3 regions of the Pandoraea morbifera genome follow, and region 1 is predicted to be linked to each of the others. Evidence: predicted binding sites of a transcription regulator. Region 1 holds the regulator's gene; each other region holds the start of a gene.

Region 1 (4,114 bases):
TCACGAACGTGCGCGCGTCGGGTACCGACGAAGCCGTGCGTCTGGTGCCGCCGATCGCCATGAGCCTCGAATACGCCGTCGAGTTCATCGACGACGACGAGCTGGTCGAAGTCACGCCGCAAACGATCCGTCTGCGCAAGCGCTTCCTCAAGGAGCACGAGCGTAAGCGTGCGTCGCGCGAAGAGAAGTAAAAGCCGGCGATGGTTTCGGTGTGCGACGGACCCGGGGCCGCCGCGTATCGACGCCAGTCAGTTGGAAAGAAAGCCGGTGCCTAGCACCGGCTTTTTTTTCGCATCCCACTTTGCCATTTCTAAAGCCCCCGTTTCCGATATGACCGAATTCATTCGCACCGAAATCCGTGGCCGCATCGGCTTCATTACCCTGACTCGCCCGAAGGCGCTCAACGCGTTGTCGCACGACATGATTCGGGCGATGGCGTCGGCACTCGACGCCTGGCGCGACGACCCGCAGGTGCTGGGTGTGGTCCTGCAGGGGGAGGGCGAAAAGGGTTTGTGCGCGGGCGGCGACATTCGCTACTTCCACGAGGCCGTGAGCGTGGGTCGCACCGACATCATGGATTTCTTTACCGACGAATACCGGCTGAACTACGCGATCGCCACCTATCCCAAACCGTATATCGCGCTGATGGACGGTGTGGTGATGGGCGGTGGCATGGGGATCTCGCAAGGGGCCGCACTGCGTATCGTGACCGAGGCCACGCGCATGGCAATGCCGGAAACGGCGATCGGCCTGTTTCCCGATGTCGGCGGCGGCTACTTCCTCGCGAATCTCGCCGGCCATCTCGGGGAGTATCTCGGTACCACGGGTATCGTATTCGGTGCCGTCGATGCCTGCGAAATCGGTCTGGCCGATGTCGTGCTGCCGCGCGCGTTGCTGCCAGTGTTGTGTGACCGGTTGGCGAACGGGGCGTGGGACGACAGCGACGCCGTACTTGATGCGGCACGCACGTTCGTGCGCGAAAGCCTGCCGCCCGCAGGGCTCGCACCGGGCAAGCTCGCACCGCTGCGCGATGTCATCGACAGCCACTTCGGTCTGGCCGACATGCCGACAATACTGAAATCGCTCCAGCGCGAGGCGCGCTGCGAGTATTCTGGCTGGGCGCAGGAAACCGAAGACCTGTTGCGCGCCAAACGTTCGCCGCTGATGGTATGTGTGACGCTCGAGCAAGTTCGCCGCGCACGACACATGTCGCTGGCGGACGATTTGCGAGAAGAGTGGTTGATGATGCGTAGTGTCTTCAACCTCGATGGCCGCAGCGGGGCCGAGGGTGTGGAAGGGATCCGTGCGATGGTCGTCGACAAGGATCACAAGCCGCGTTGGCAGCATGAGCGCATCGAGGACGTGAAGCCCGCGGACATCGCGCGATTTTTCGACGGCGAGCGTCGAGGTGCGGACCATCCGTTGCGCGACCTCGGGCAATAGCCGGCAGCACCGCGCTCGCCGGGGTGACGCGTCACACGGCGGCCTGACAGAATTGCTCGCCCACGGCCTGATCGAGCTTGCGGCAGACATCGGCGATGCTGCCGACCATCACGATATGCGACACGTCGCGATACACACGGACATCGTGGGCGCCTGCCGATGCGGCGAGATCGCGTCGCGGCAGTTCGCGCACATCGCGCGACGCCTTGACGGCCTTGCCCGCGGGACACACGCGACGCGATGCCGATGCGGCCGCAGCCACGAGCGTGCGGGGCAGGGCGGTGGTGCGCGTGCGGGCAGGCACAGTGTAGGAGCGGGCGATGGCGGGCGCCGAAGCGTAGGGTCCGGAAAGCGCGGAGAGGCCGTAGACCGCCGACAGCCGGGTCTGCGACGTCGCATGAACGCGCGGTTGACCAAACGACGTACGCAGCAAACCAAAGAGTCGAGCCATGATGCAATCCTTCTTCGAATGTGGGTCTGAGGGAGCGCGTCCCGCCGCGTTCTTACGAATCGCGAGCGCAGCAGGGCACGGGCGCCGGACCCAGCCCGGCGCAGTCGGAAAAGCAAAGTCTTCTGGGAGTCGGGGGCGGCGCCAGGTAACGCCGATCCCGTGATCGCGCTTAGAGGTCGTTGTTGCGAATCAGGCCGACCGCAATTCCTTCCAGCGCAAAGTCGCCGCTGCCCTCGTCGACGTTGATATTCTCGAAGTCGGGGTTCTCGGCAATCAACTCGACCCCGCCAGGCACGCGATGGAAACGCTTGACGGTGACGTCGTCGCCGATACGCGCCACCACGATCTGGCCCTCACGGGCGTCGGCCGCCTTCTGCACGGCCAGCAGGTCGCCGTCGAGAATGCCGGCGTCGCGCATCGACATCCCGCGCACCTTCAGCAGGTAGTCGGGCTGGCGCGCGAACATGTTCGGGTCGCACTGGAAATTGCGTTCGATGTGCTCCTGCGCAAGGATCGGGCTGCCCGCCGCGACTCGGCCGACGAGCGGCAGCGACAATTGCATCAGGCCCATGTGTGGCAACGTGAACTGATGCGAACCGCCGGCTTCGTCCAGACGCTTGAGGCGGATGCCGCGCGATTGCCCGGCGGCCAGTTCGATCACACCTTTGCGCGCCAGTGCCCGCAGATGCTCCTCCGCGGCGTTGGCGGAAGAGAAGCCGAGTTCGGCGGCAATCTCCGCACGCGTTGGCGGAAAGCCGGTGCGTTCGATGGCTTGCTGAACCAGTTCGTAGACCTGCTGTTGACGGGCGGTAAGTTTGATCATGGCATCACTGTATGGAAGCACAGGTGGCTGTATTTTTGTACAGTGTTTGCAAAAAGGCAAGGGAAAACTTCATGTAGTGCATGAGGTTCATGCGCTTTTGCCGCCTCTTGCGCCGTTTGCAACGTTGCCGCCCGGCATGCGTTCCGCGCGGCGATCGTCTTCAGCCCCCAATCTCTAATCCATATTCCGGCATAAACAAAAGCAAAAATATTATTTTTAATTATTTAGATGCCCTCATAGACTGGCCTCCTACACACGCGAAGCAAACCAGGAGTGCAAGTCATGAGCAACGCAGCACGGGGATGGAAAGCAAACAAGCTGGCAGTCGCGCTGGGCGCACTGGCGCTTGCCGCGACGATGACGGTGCAGGCGCATGCGGCGAGTCTCTCGCTGCTCAACGTATCGTATGACCCGACGCGCGAGCTTTACGCGGACTACAACAAGGCATTCGAAGCCTATTACAAGCAGGTCGCCGGCGACACGGTCACGGTCAAGGCGTCGCACGGGGGCTCGGGCAAGCAGGCCCGCACCGTGCTCGACGGGGCACCGGCCGACGTGGTCACGCTCGGCATCTCGGCCGACATCGATGAACTGGCGCAGGCCGGACTGGTGGGCAAGGACTGGCAGAAGCGCTTGCCCGACAACGCCACGCCCTACACGTCAACCATCGTGCTGCTCGTGCGCAAGGGCAATCCCAAGCAGATCAAGGATTGGGGCGATCTCGTCAAGCCGGGCATCAGCGTGGTCACGCCGAACCCCAAGACGTCGGCCGGCGCGCGCTGGAACTACCTCGCTGCGTGGCTCTACGCCCTCAAGCAGCCCGGCGGCAACGAGCAGAAGGCGCGGGACTTCGTCAAGGCGCTCTACAAGAATGTCGGCGTGCTCGATTCGGGCGCGCGCGGCGCCACGACCACCTTCGTCGAGCGCGGCATCGGCGACGTGCTGATCGCGTGGGAGAACGAGGCACTGCTCTCGGTGAAGGATCTTGGCCCGGACAAGTTCGACATCGTCGTGCCGTCCTCGTCGATTCTGACCGAACCGCCGGTCGCCGTGGTCGACAGGAACGTGGACAAGCATGGTACCCGCAAGGTCGCCGAGGCGTATCTGCAGTGGCTCTACTCTGCGCAGGGGCAGGAGATTGCCGCCAGACACTTCTATCGTCCGCGTTCGCCGGAAATTGCAAGGAAGTACGAGGCGCAGTATCCGAAGCTGCGGCTCTACACCGTCGACGCCGACCTGGGCGGCTGGACGAAGACGCAGGCGAAGCATTTTGCCGACGGCGGCATCTTCGACCAGATCTACACCAGGAAGTGAGCGACGCGCGCTTGAGGATCCTCGCATGAGTACCGCATGGTTTCCGGTTTGGCGAAAGCCCAGCGCCTTGCCCGGCTTCGGCC
Region 2 (4,114 bases), on a different contig from region 1:
CTCGCTGCTCGCTGCGAAACCGCAACGAAACCGCAACGAAGGCGCAACGAAGGCGCAACGAAGGAACTGACCCGCCCCCGGGCGGGTCAACGAGTCACGGTACTCACGGCGCCGTTCGGACACGCCATGCGCGGTCCATCGTGACAGCTTCGCCGTTCCTGCCCTCTGCGCAACTACTCCCATACAAAATCATGAACCAACGCCGACTCTCGCTCCTGCCCTCCTCGTTTGCGACCTATCTGGCCGCCCTGCTGGTGCCTGCCGCCCTGCTGGCCGGTTGCGCGGCGCCCCCGGGCGGCGGTGCCAATCCGGCATCGGCGCCGTCAGGTAACAACACGGCGGCCGCAACCAGCGCCGCCGATCTGATCGGCACGTGGCAACTCACGAATTGGGAGGGCCCGACCAACCTCCCGAGCCTGCCGGAAGGCCGCATGATCAACCTGACGTTCAATGACAAGGGCGCCTTTTCCGGCACCGGCGGTTGCAACCGGATTTTCGGGCAGTACAAGGTCGGTCCCGGCAATGGACAATTGACGATCGAGGCCCCGGCTTCGACCCGAATGGCCTGCCAGGATTCGATGACGTTCGAAGACCGCTATCTGAAGGCGCTGCCCACGGTCACGACCTTTGAACGGCGCGGCACGCAGTTGACGCTTGCCACCTCGAATGGCGAAAAGCTCACCTACGCGTCCCAGACGCTGCTCAATCGAACCGTTGCGGGCGCCGGTGGCGCAGCGAAGACCGAAGACCGCGTGCTCGACGTCGACTCGCAAATGGCCGACTGTGTCGGCGTCGCGCCGCGCAAGTGCCTGCGGGTTCGCAACGCCGACGATTCGGGCAACTCTCCGTGGGAACTGTGGTACGCCCACATCGATGGATTCGACTGGAAGCCCGGCGTAGAATACCGCGTGAAAATCCACGGCGAACCCGTCGCCAATCCGCCCGCCGACGCTTCGAACATGCGCTGGACGCTGGTCGAAGTCATCCGCGAAACGCCTGCCCGATAACCATTCCAAATGAACGCAGTCGCTTACAAATCCAAAACCCTGACCGCCGGCCTGGCGATGCTGTTCGGCACGCTCGGCCTGCATCGCTTCTATTTGTACGGTCTGCGCGATCGCTTCGGCTGGGCCCATATCGCGGGCTCGGCCTGCGGTGTCGCCGGTTGGGGGCTTTTGGTCACGAGCGAGCTGCGTTCTCCCGCGGGCTGGGTGCTGACTATCCTGGGCGCGATGTCGCTGTTCTCGGCGTTCCTCGCCGCCATCGTCTACGGACTTCGTCCGGACGAACGGTGGAACGCCCAGTTCAATACAGGCACCCAACTGAAGTCGCGCTCCGGCTGGACGGCCGTCATCATCGTTGCCGTGTCGCTGTTCGTGGGGGCGATGCTCATGATGGTCGGATTTGCCGTCGCGTTCCAAACCTATTTTGAAACGCACGACACGCCGAACCGCCTCTCGCAGTAATTTGCGCAACCGCCCCACGTGAGCACACCGAACAACCCCATCCCGGATTTCAGACCGACACTCGGCTTCGTCGGTGCCGGGCGTGTCGCCCGAGCGCTCGCAAGCGCCGCGGCGAACGCTGGCTACGAAGTGACGGTGATCGCCAGTCGCCGGCTCGACGCCGCGCAGCGCGTGGCCGATGCCATACCAGGATGTCGCGCCCTCGCGATAGACCGTCCGGAGGCGATGGGGGCCGTGTTCGGGCACGCCGATCTTGTCTTCCTGACCGTGCCCGACGATGCCATCGCGTCCTGCGTGTCGCATCTCGCACCTCACGCGGGCCAGGCTTTGGTCCATTGCAGCGGGGCGTCGGAAGTTGCGCTGCTCGCGCCGGCGGCGCGCCACGGCGCACGCATCGGCGGATTTCACCCTCTATTCCTCTTCGCCGGCCTCGACGACGACGCCACCCGCCTGTCCGGCAGCGCCATCACGATCGAGGCCGAGGGTCCGCTCGATGATGCGCTGCACGCCCTGGCAAGCGCGATAGGCTGCCGCGCCCTGTCCATTCCCGCAGGCGAACGCATGCGATATCACGCGGGCGCTAACTACGCTGCCAGTTTCCTGCTCTGTCTACTGGAAGAAGCCACGCAACTCTGGCACGCGGTCGGCATGCCGGAAGACGCGGCGCGCGACGCGATGTGGCCGCTTGTCATGGGAACGCTCAACGCCGCTCGCGAGCGGGGACTGTCTGGCGCGCTCGCCGGTCCGGTGTCGCGCGGTGATGCCGGCATCGTCACGCGACACACGGAAGCCCTGGCCACCATGGGCGGTAATCACGCCACCCTGTACTCGCTTCTCACACTGCGCGCCATCAGTCTCGCCCGCCGGCGCCCCGGTGCCGACGGCCCGGCGCTCGACGCCATTGCCCGCGCCATCGCACCGTACCTGCCCCCCACCGCCGCGACGTCGGCGCCACACGGCAGCAGCGAATAGTCGCCGCCAGGCACGCCAGCGCCGCCCAGTCCCGCAGTCCCGCAGTCCCGCAGTCCCGCGCCACCCGGCATACGGTCCCGGTCGCCGCCGAAGCCGGGCGCACCCGCTCCCCCCTCAACCCGCCATTTCTCGACACTGCCGCCCCGCTCAAATACTGTACAAAAACACAGTATAATGACAAGCATTGCTCGCGAATGACCCCCGTTCGCGTTCTGAACCGCCATCAAGGAGACGTGCCATGGCTTCCTCATTCGCGCCGCCCTCGTCGCGCAAGGGGCGAGGCGCCATCGCCAATCTGGAATCGCGTTTTTCTGAGTACAGCAGGGAAAGCGACGAAGCCCGTCATGAATCGGACGCCGCCCAGGAATGCGAAGTCAAGTTCGTCACGCAGGTCGCGCTCGAAAATGCGAGAACCATCATCTCGCGCAACACGTCGGCGGACATTCCCTTCGATCGCTCGATCAACCCTTATCGCGGCTGCGAACACGGGTGCACCTACTGCTTCGCGCGCCCCACCCACGCCTACCTCGGCCTGTCGCCGGGGCTTGACTTCGAAACCCGCCTGTACGCGAAGCACAACGCCGCCGAGCGGCTCGACGCCGAGCTGCGCAAGCGCGGCTATCAGCCCGCGATGCTGGCGCTCGGCGCCAACACCGATCCGTATCAACCGATCGAGCGCGAGTACCGCATCACGCGAAGCGTGCTCGAGGTGCTGGAGACGTTCGGCCATCCGGTGGGGATCACCACCAAATCGGCACTGGTCACGCGGGACATCGACATCCTGTCGCGCATGGCGCAACGCGGACTGGCCCGGGTGTTCATCTCGGTAGGAACGCTCGACGCTGACATCGCACGCCGGATGGAGCCGCGCGCCAACACGCCGGCGCGTCGGATCGAGGCCGTGCGAAAACTCACCGAAGCGGGCATCCCCACCGGGGTCATCGTGGCGCCGATCGTGCCGGCACTGACCGATTTCGATATCGAACGCGTGCTGACCACGGCGTCCGAGGCGGGCGCGACCTACGCCGGGTATGTGATGCTGCGACTGCCGCGCGAGGTGCACGACGTCTTCGTCGACTGGCTTCACGCGAATTACCCGATGCGGGCGCGTCACGTGATGAGCCTCATCGAGCAAGTGCGTGACGGCAAACACAACAGCGCCGAATTCGGCAAGCGCATGACGGGAACCGGCCTGCATGCCGAACTGATCCGCCAACGCTTTCACCTTGCCGCCCGCAAGCTGGGGCTCAATCAGGCCAGACCGCCGCTGCGCACCGATCAGTTCAGGGTGCCGCCAGCGGCGCCACCTGCCTTGCACGCCGAGCGCCATGCCAACCCGCAGATGCCGCTCTTCTAAGCACGCAAGCTCACTCTTCGACAGCGATCGTCAGCGTCTCCTTGATCTCTTCCATCACAACGTAGCTCTTCGACTGCACGGCACCGGGCAGTTGCAGGAGGATGTCGCCAAGCAGCTTGCGGTATTCCGACATCTCTCGAATACGCGCCTTGATCAGATAGTCGAAGTCCCCCGAGATGAGATGGCACTCCATCACTTCCGGAATGCGCAGCACCTCGCGGCGGAACTGGTCGAACATGTTGCCCGACTTGTGATCGAGCGTGATCTCGACGAACACCAGCAATGCCGCGCCAAGCGCCGCCGGATTCACGCGGGCGAA
Region 3 (4,114 bases), on a different contig from region 1:
GCAGGCGTTCGCGAATGGTGCCTGGCCAACCTCGCCGTGCTCGTCTCCCTTCCACTGTTCGCGCTGCGCGGCGTGGTGCCCGATTTTCTCTCGATTCCCACGGCCAACGTGGCGCTGGCAGGCGGGCTGCTCCTCTATTACGCCGGGTGCGCTCGTTTCCTTGGTCGGCCACCGCACTGGCGAGTGCTGGCGGCTTTGCTGGCCGGGCTTTGCGCGGTGATGGTGCTCTGGCGCTATGGCTTCGACAGTCCACAGGTCCGCGTGGTGGTCGTCTCGGCCTTCCATGCGTCGATCCTGCTGGCCATCGCCGTCATGATTCTGCGGAACGTGCCGCCGCGCCGCCCGCCTTATTACTATTGGCTGACGGCCGGGCTGGCCACTGCGTTCGCGCTCGGACACATCGTACGCGGCCTGGTGTTCGGGCTCACGCCCGCGCCTGGCCCCGACCTGTTGGCTCCAACGGCATTCAATGCCGTCATGCTCGTCATCGGCTCGGTCGTCATGCCGGCGATGACGATGGGCTCGGTGCTGATGATCCACGATGCCATGCTCGCCACCGCCGAGGAGGCGGCCAACCGCGACTACCTGACGGGCGCGCTCTCACGCAAGCACTTTGACCTGCTGGCGCGTCAGGAAATGGCGCGGGCGCTCTCGCGCAGCCTGCCGCTGTCGATCGTGGTGATCGATCTCGATCACTTCAAGCAGATCAACGACACGCATGGCCACGCAGGTGGCGACACGGTGCTGCGCGAATTCGTGAAGCTGGTGCGCGACAGCCTGCGCGAGGACGATGTGTTCGGGCGCCTGGGAGGCGAGGAATTCGCGATACTGCTGCCGGGCACCGATACGCACGGCGCCATTCGCATCGCCGAACGCTTGCGCACGCAGGCAAGCCGGCATCTGGTGGCGGGCCCCTTCGGCGTGTGCCACTACACGCTGAGCGGTGGCGTCGCGACGTGGCACGAACATGAAAGCCTCGAGGCCTTCTGCGCGCGGGCGGACCGGGCCCTGTACGCCGCCAAGATATCAGGGCGCAACCTCGTGCTCTCCGACGTGTTGCCGAGCGACGAGACCGCGCCCGAAGCCGGTTGAACCCGACGGCCGTGACGCCGCCGGCGGGCTCGGGGTCGATCGCACCGGGCGAGGCCGCGCCACGCGATCAGGCGCGCACGGCATCTTCCACGACGGGGAAGAATTCCCGACGCAATCGCTTCACGTAATCCACCAGATTCGGGTGCATGCCGATTTCGTCGCGCAATGTCATGTCGAAGTGGGGGGACGCCGCGGCGGCGATGAAACCGAACGCCGTGGCGTCCGCACCGCACGGCGTGCTGCCGAAAAAGTAAGGTTTGTCGCCCAGCAGTTGCGCCGCGGCCTGGGTGCCGCGCCGGAGCAACTGCACCTGCTCCGCCGGCGTGAAACGGCTCGTGCCCTGGCCGTGCAGCGTATTGCGGATCTTGCGACGAATGAACGCCTGGGCCAGCGGACGGACCGGCCAGGGCACCGCCTTGAAGAACGCAGCCGGCCCCTTGGCGAAGTTCGCGTCGTCGCACCAGCGCGCCTGCACCACGTGCCAATAGAAGTGATCCTCCAGCGCCTTTTCGAACATCCACGCAGCACCACGCTGCGCGGGCGTGAGCGCCGCGTCGAAATCGAATCCGTACTTGCGCTCGATATGCAGCCGGATCAGCGTCGAGTCCGCCACGATTTCGCCATCGTCGTCGATATAGGGCAGCTTGCCCTTGGGCGCGCGCCGAAATCCGCCGCGATCCGTCTGGTACGGCAGCCCCGCGAGCTTGAGGAGCATCTCGGCCTTGACGACGAACGGGCTCGCGTCGGGGAGCCCGAATGCCGGGCCGAACGTGTACAGGGTCAACATCGTTTGGAAACTCCTGGCGGGATGGAAGCGCGTCACGGCGCAGAGTATTACACGCCGTGGGCTCGCGGGCGAGCCTGAGCGACGCGAGCCGGAAGCCGCCGTCGGTGTGTCGCATCGTGGCTCGCAGACTGTGAATTTATACAGTATTATGTAACCCAATCGAGGAACGTCTTATGGAAATCATCGACTGGGATCAATTGGCGCTGAGCGCCGCCGAGCGCGACCTTGCCGGCATCGTGCGCGAAATCGCGGTGCGCTACGCGCAACATCGCGCCAACGCGCAGCATGAATCGCCGGACGCGGGCGAGAACGGCACCGCCTCCGACGCCGAACCGGCGATGACGCTGGACTGGCGAACGCTGGTGGCGATCGCCGACGAGGCGGAGGCCGATATCGGCCTGCATGCGCGGCACGAACCGTGGGTACTCGCGCGTCTGCTGCGCCTGCCGGGCGATGACGCGCTGCGTCGCGAGGGCAATCTGCCCCCGCTCGATGCCCACGTGGACCTGCAATGGCCGGATGCGCCGGCACCGGCCGTTTTCCGCGCCATCGTCGCGGCATTCGCCGGCGATGATCCGGCGGACGACGACGTACCGCTTCGCGCCGGAGCCTCCGTGCTGTCCGCCGCCTCGCGCGCCGGCAATCCGTCGTGGAACGCGTCGTGAGCGGCGCATGCGACATGGACGAAGGCATCCGGGCCAATGAGGATCAGGCAAGTGCACGATTTCGCGGTCGACGAGGCTAACGATTCCTTCCGCGAGGCGCCAGATCCGGACGCACTGGCGCGTTCCCTGCCCGCGCCGATGGTCTTCGTCGATCTCGAGACGACCGGCGGCAATGCACTGGCCGATCGCATCACGGAGATCGGCGTCGTGGAAGTCGGCCCGCATGGGATCGAACAGTGGAGCACCCTGCTCGATCCAGCCGAGCCGATTCCGCCCTTCATCCAGCAACTCACGGGCATCACCAACGAGATGGTGCGTGGCCAGCCGTCCTTCGGCACGTTGGCGCAGGGGCTCGCCGAACGCCTGCAAGGCAAGCTGTTCGTCGCCCACAACGCCCGCTTCGATTACGGTTTTCTCAAGAACGAGTTCAAGCGCGCGGGCATTGCATTTCAGGCCGATGTCCTTTGCACGGTGCGCTTGTCTCGCCTTCTGTTCCCGTCTGCCGCCCGCCACGGGCTCGATGCCCTCATCGCCCGATTCGGCCTTACTCCGCTGGGCCGCCACCGGGCACTTGCCGACGCCGAACTGCTCTGGCAGTTCTGGCAAAAGCTCCACACAATCTACGCCCCCGATCTGATCGAGCAGGCCGTACAGCGCGTCACGAAACGATCGAGCCAGCCACCACAGTTGCCGGACGAAGCCATCGACGCCCTGCCAAGCCGCCCTGGTGTATATCTCTTCTACGGCGAAGGCGATACGCTGCTCTACGTCGGCAAGAGCGTCGATATTCGGGCGCGGGTGCGCTCGCATTTCTCCAGCGATCACCAGGTTGCGAAAGACCTGCGGATCTCGCAGGAGATCCGTCGCGTGGAGGCCCGGCCGACGGTAGGAGAGCTGGGCGCATTGCTGCTCGAATCGCAGCTCGTCAAGCAACTGCAACCGGTGCACAACCGCATGCTTCGCCGCGCATCCAGCCTCTACAGCTGGCAATTCCTGCCCGGAACCGATACGCCGCGACTGGTGAGCGCAAAGACCGTCGACTTCGCCGATGCCCAGGCGTTGTTCGGTACGTTTTCGTCTCGCACCCGCGCGGAGAGCGCCCTTCGTGCACTGGCCGACGAGCACCGCCTTTGCTGCGCGCAGCTCGGGCTCGAGAAGATTGCGCCGGGACGCCCCTGCTTCGGCTACCAGGTCAAACGATGCGATGGCGTCTGCGTGGGCGAGGCGTCGCTCGCGGCGCACAACGAGCGTGTCCGGGAAGCGCTCGCCACGCTGCAACTGGAAACGTGGCCGTACGACGGCCCCATCGCTATCGAGGAGCACGGCCCCGATGAATACGCCGCCGAGACGGCGTATCACGTCATCGACCGCTGGCAGTATCTGGGCAGCGTGACATCCGTCGACGCGCTCGACGGTCTGCTCGAGCGCATGCCGGCCGTGACCGGCTTCGACCCCGACATCTACCGGCTGCTCGGCAAGCGTCTTGCCGCTTCGGTGACGGATAGCCCTACCGGCAATGGCGGCAATGGCGACAATCGCCGCGCTGGCAGCAGGCGACCTGCCCGAGCAA

What was found. The regulator LexA, encoded in region 1, represses DNA repair genes until DNA is damaged. The targets are predictions, from matches to a motif close to ACTGTATNNNNATACAGT.
Region 2: a site for LexA is predicted at 2,592-2,609, ahead of PMO31116_RS12005 (PA0069 family radical SAM protein). Genes of this name have one in related genera too.
Region 3: a site for LexA is predicted at 2,007-2,024, ahead of PMO31116_RS11420 (DUF2471 family protein). Genes of this name have one in related genera too.

Annotation. Positions count from the first base shown of each region.
Region 1 is NZ_CABPSD010000010.1:71,384-75,497, forward strand. Features, by position in the region: gene typA (translational GTPase TypA) at 1-191, shown strand, start outside; gene PMO31116_RS16710 (enoyl-CoA hydratase/isomerase family protein) at 331-1,443, shown strand; gene PMO31116_RS16715 (hypothetical protein) at 1,475-1,894, opposite strand; gene lexA (transcriptional repressor LexA) at 2,064-2,717, opposite strand; gene PMO31116_RS16725 (sulfate ABC transporter substrate-binding protein) at 3,000-4,031, shown strand; gene cysT (sulfate ABC transporter permease subunit CysT) at 4,057-4,114, shown strand, end outside.
Region 2 is NZ_CABPSD010000006.1:111,136-115,249, reverse strand. Features, by position in the region: gene PMO31116_RS12020 (META and DUF4377 domain-containing protein) at 192-1,007, shown strand; gene PMO31116_RS12015 (TM2 domain-containing protein) at 1,017-1,466, shown strand; gene PMO31116_RS12010 (Rossmann-like and DUF2520 domain-containing protein) at 1,485-2,438, shown strand; gene PMO31116_RS12005 (PA0069 family radical SAM protein) at 2,677-3,795, shown strand; gene PMO31116_RS12000 (Lrp/AsnC ligand binding domain-containing protein) at 3,806-4,114, opposite strand, start outside.
Region 3 is NZ_CABPSD010000005.1:344,965-349,078, forward strand. Features, by position in the region: gene PMO31116_RS11410 (GGDEF domain-containing protein) at 1-1,092, shown strand, start outside; gene PMO31116_RS11415 (glutathione S-transferase C-terminal domain-containing protein) at 1,160-1,879, opposite strand; gene PMO31116_RS11420 (DUF2471 family protein) at 2,053-2,544, shown strand; gene PMO31116_RS11425 (exonuclease domain-containing protein) at 2,581-4,114, shown strand, end outside.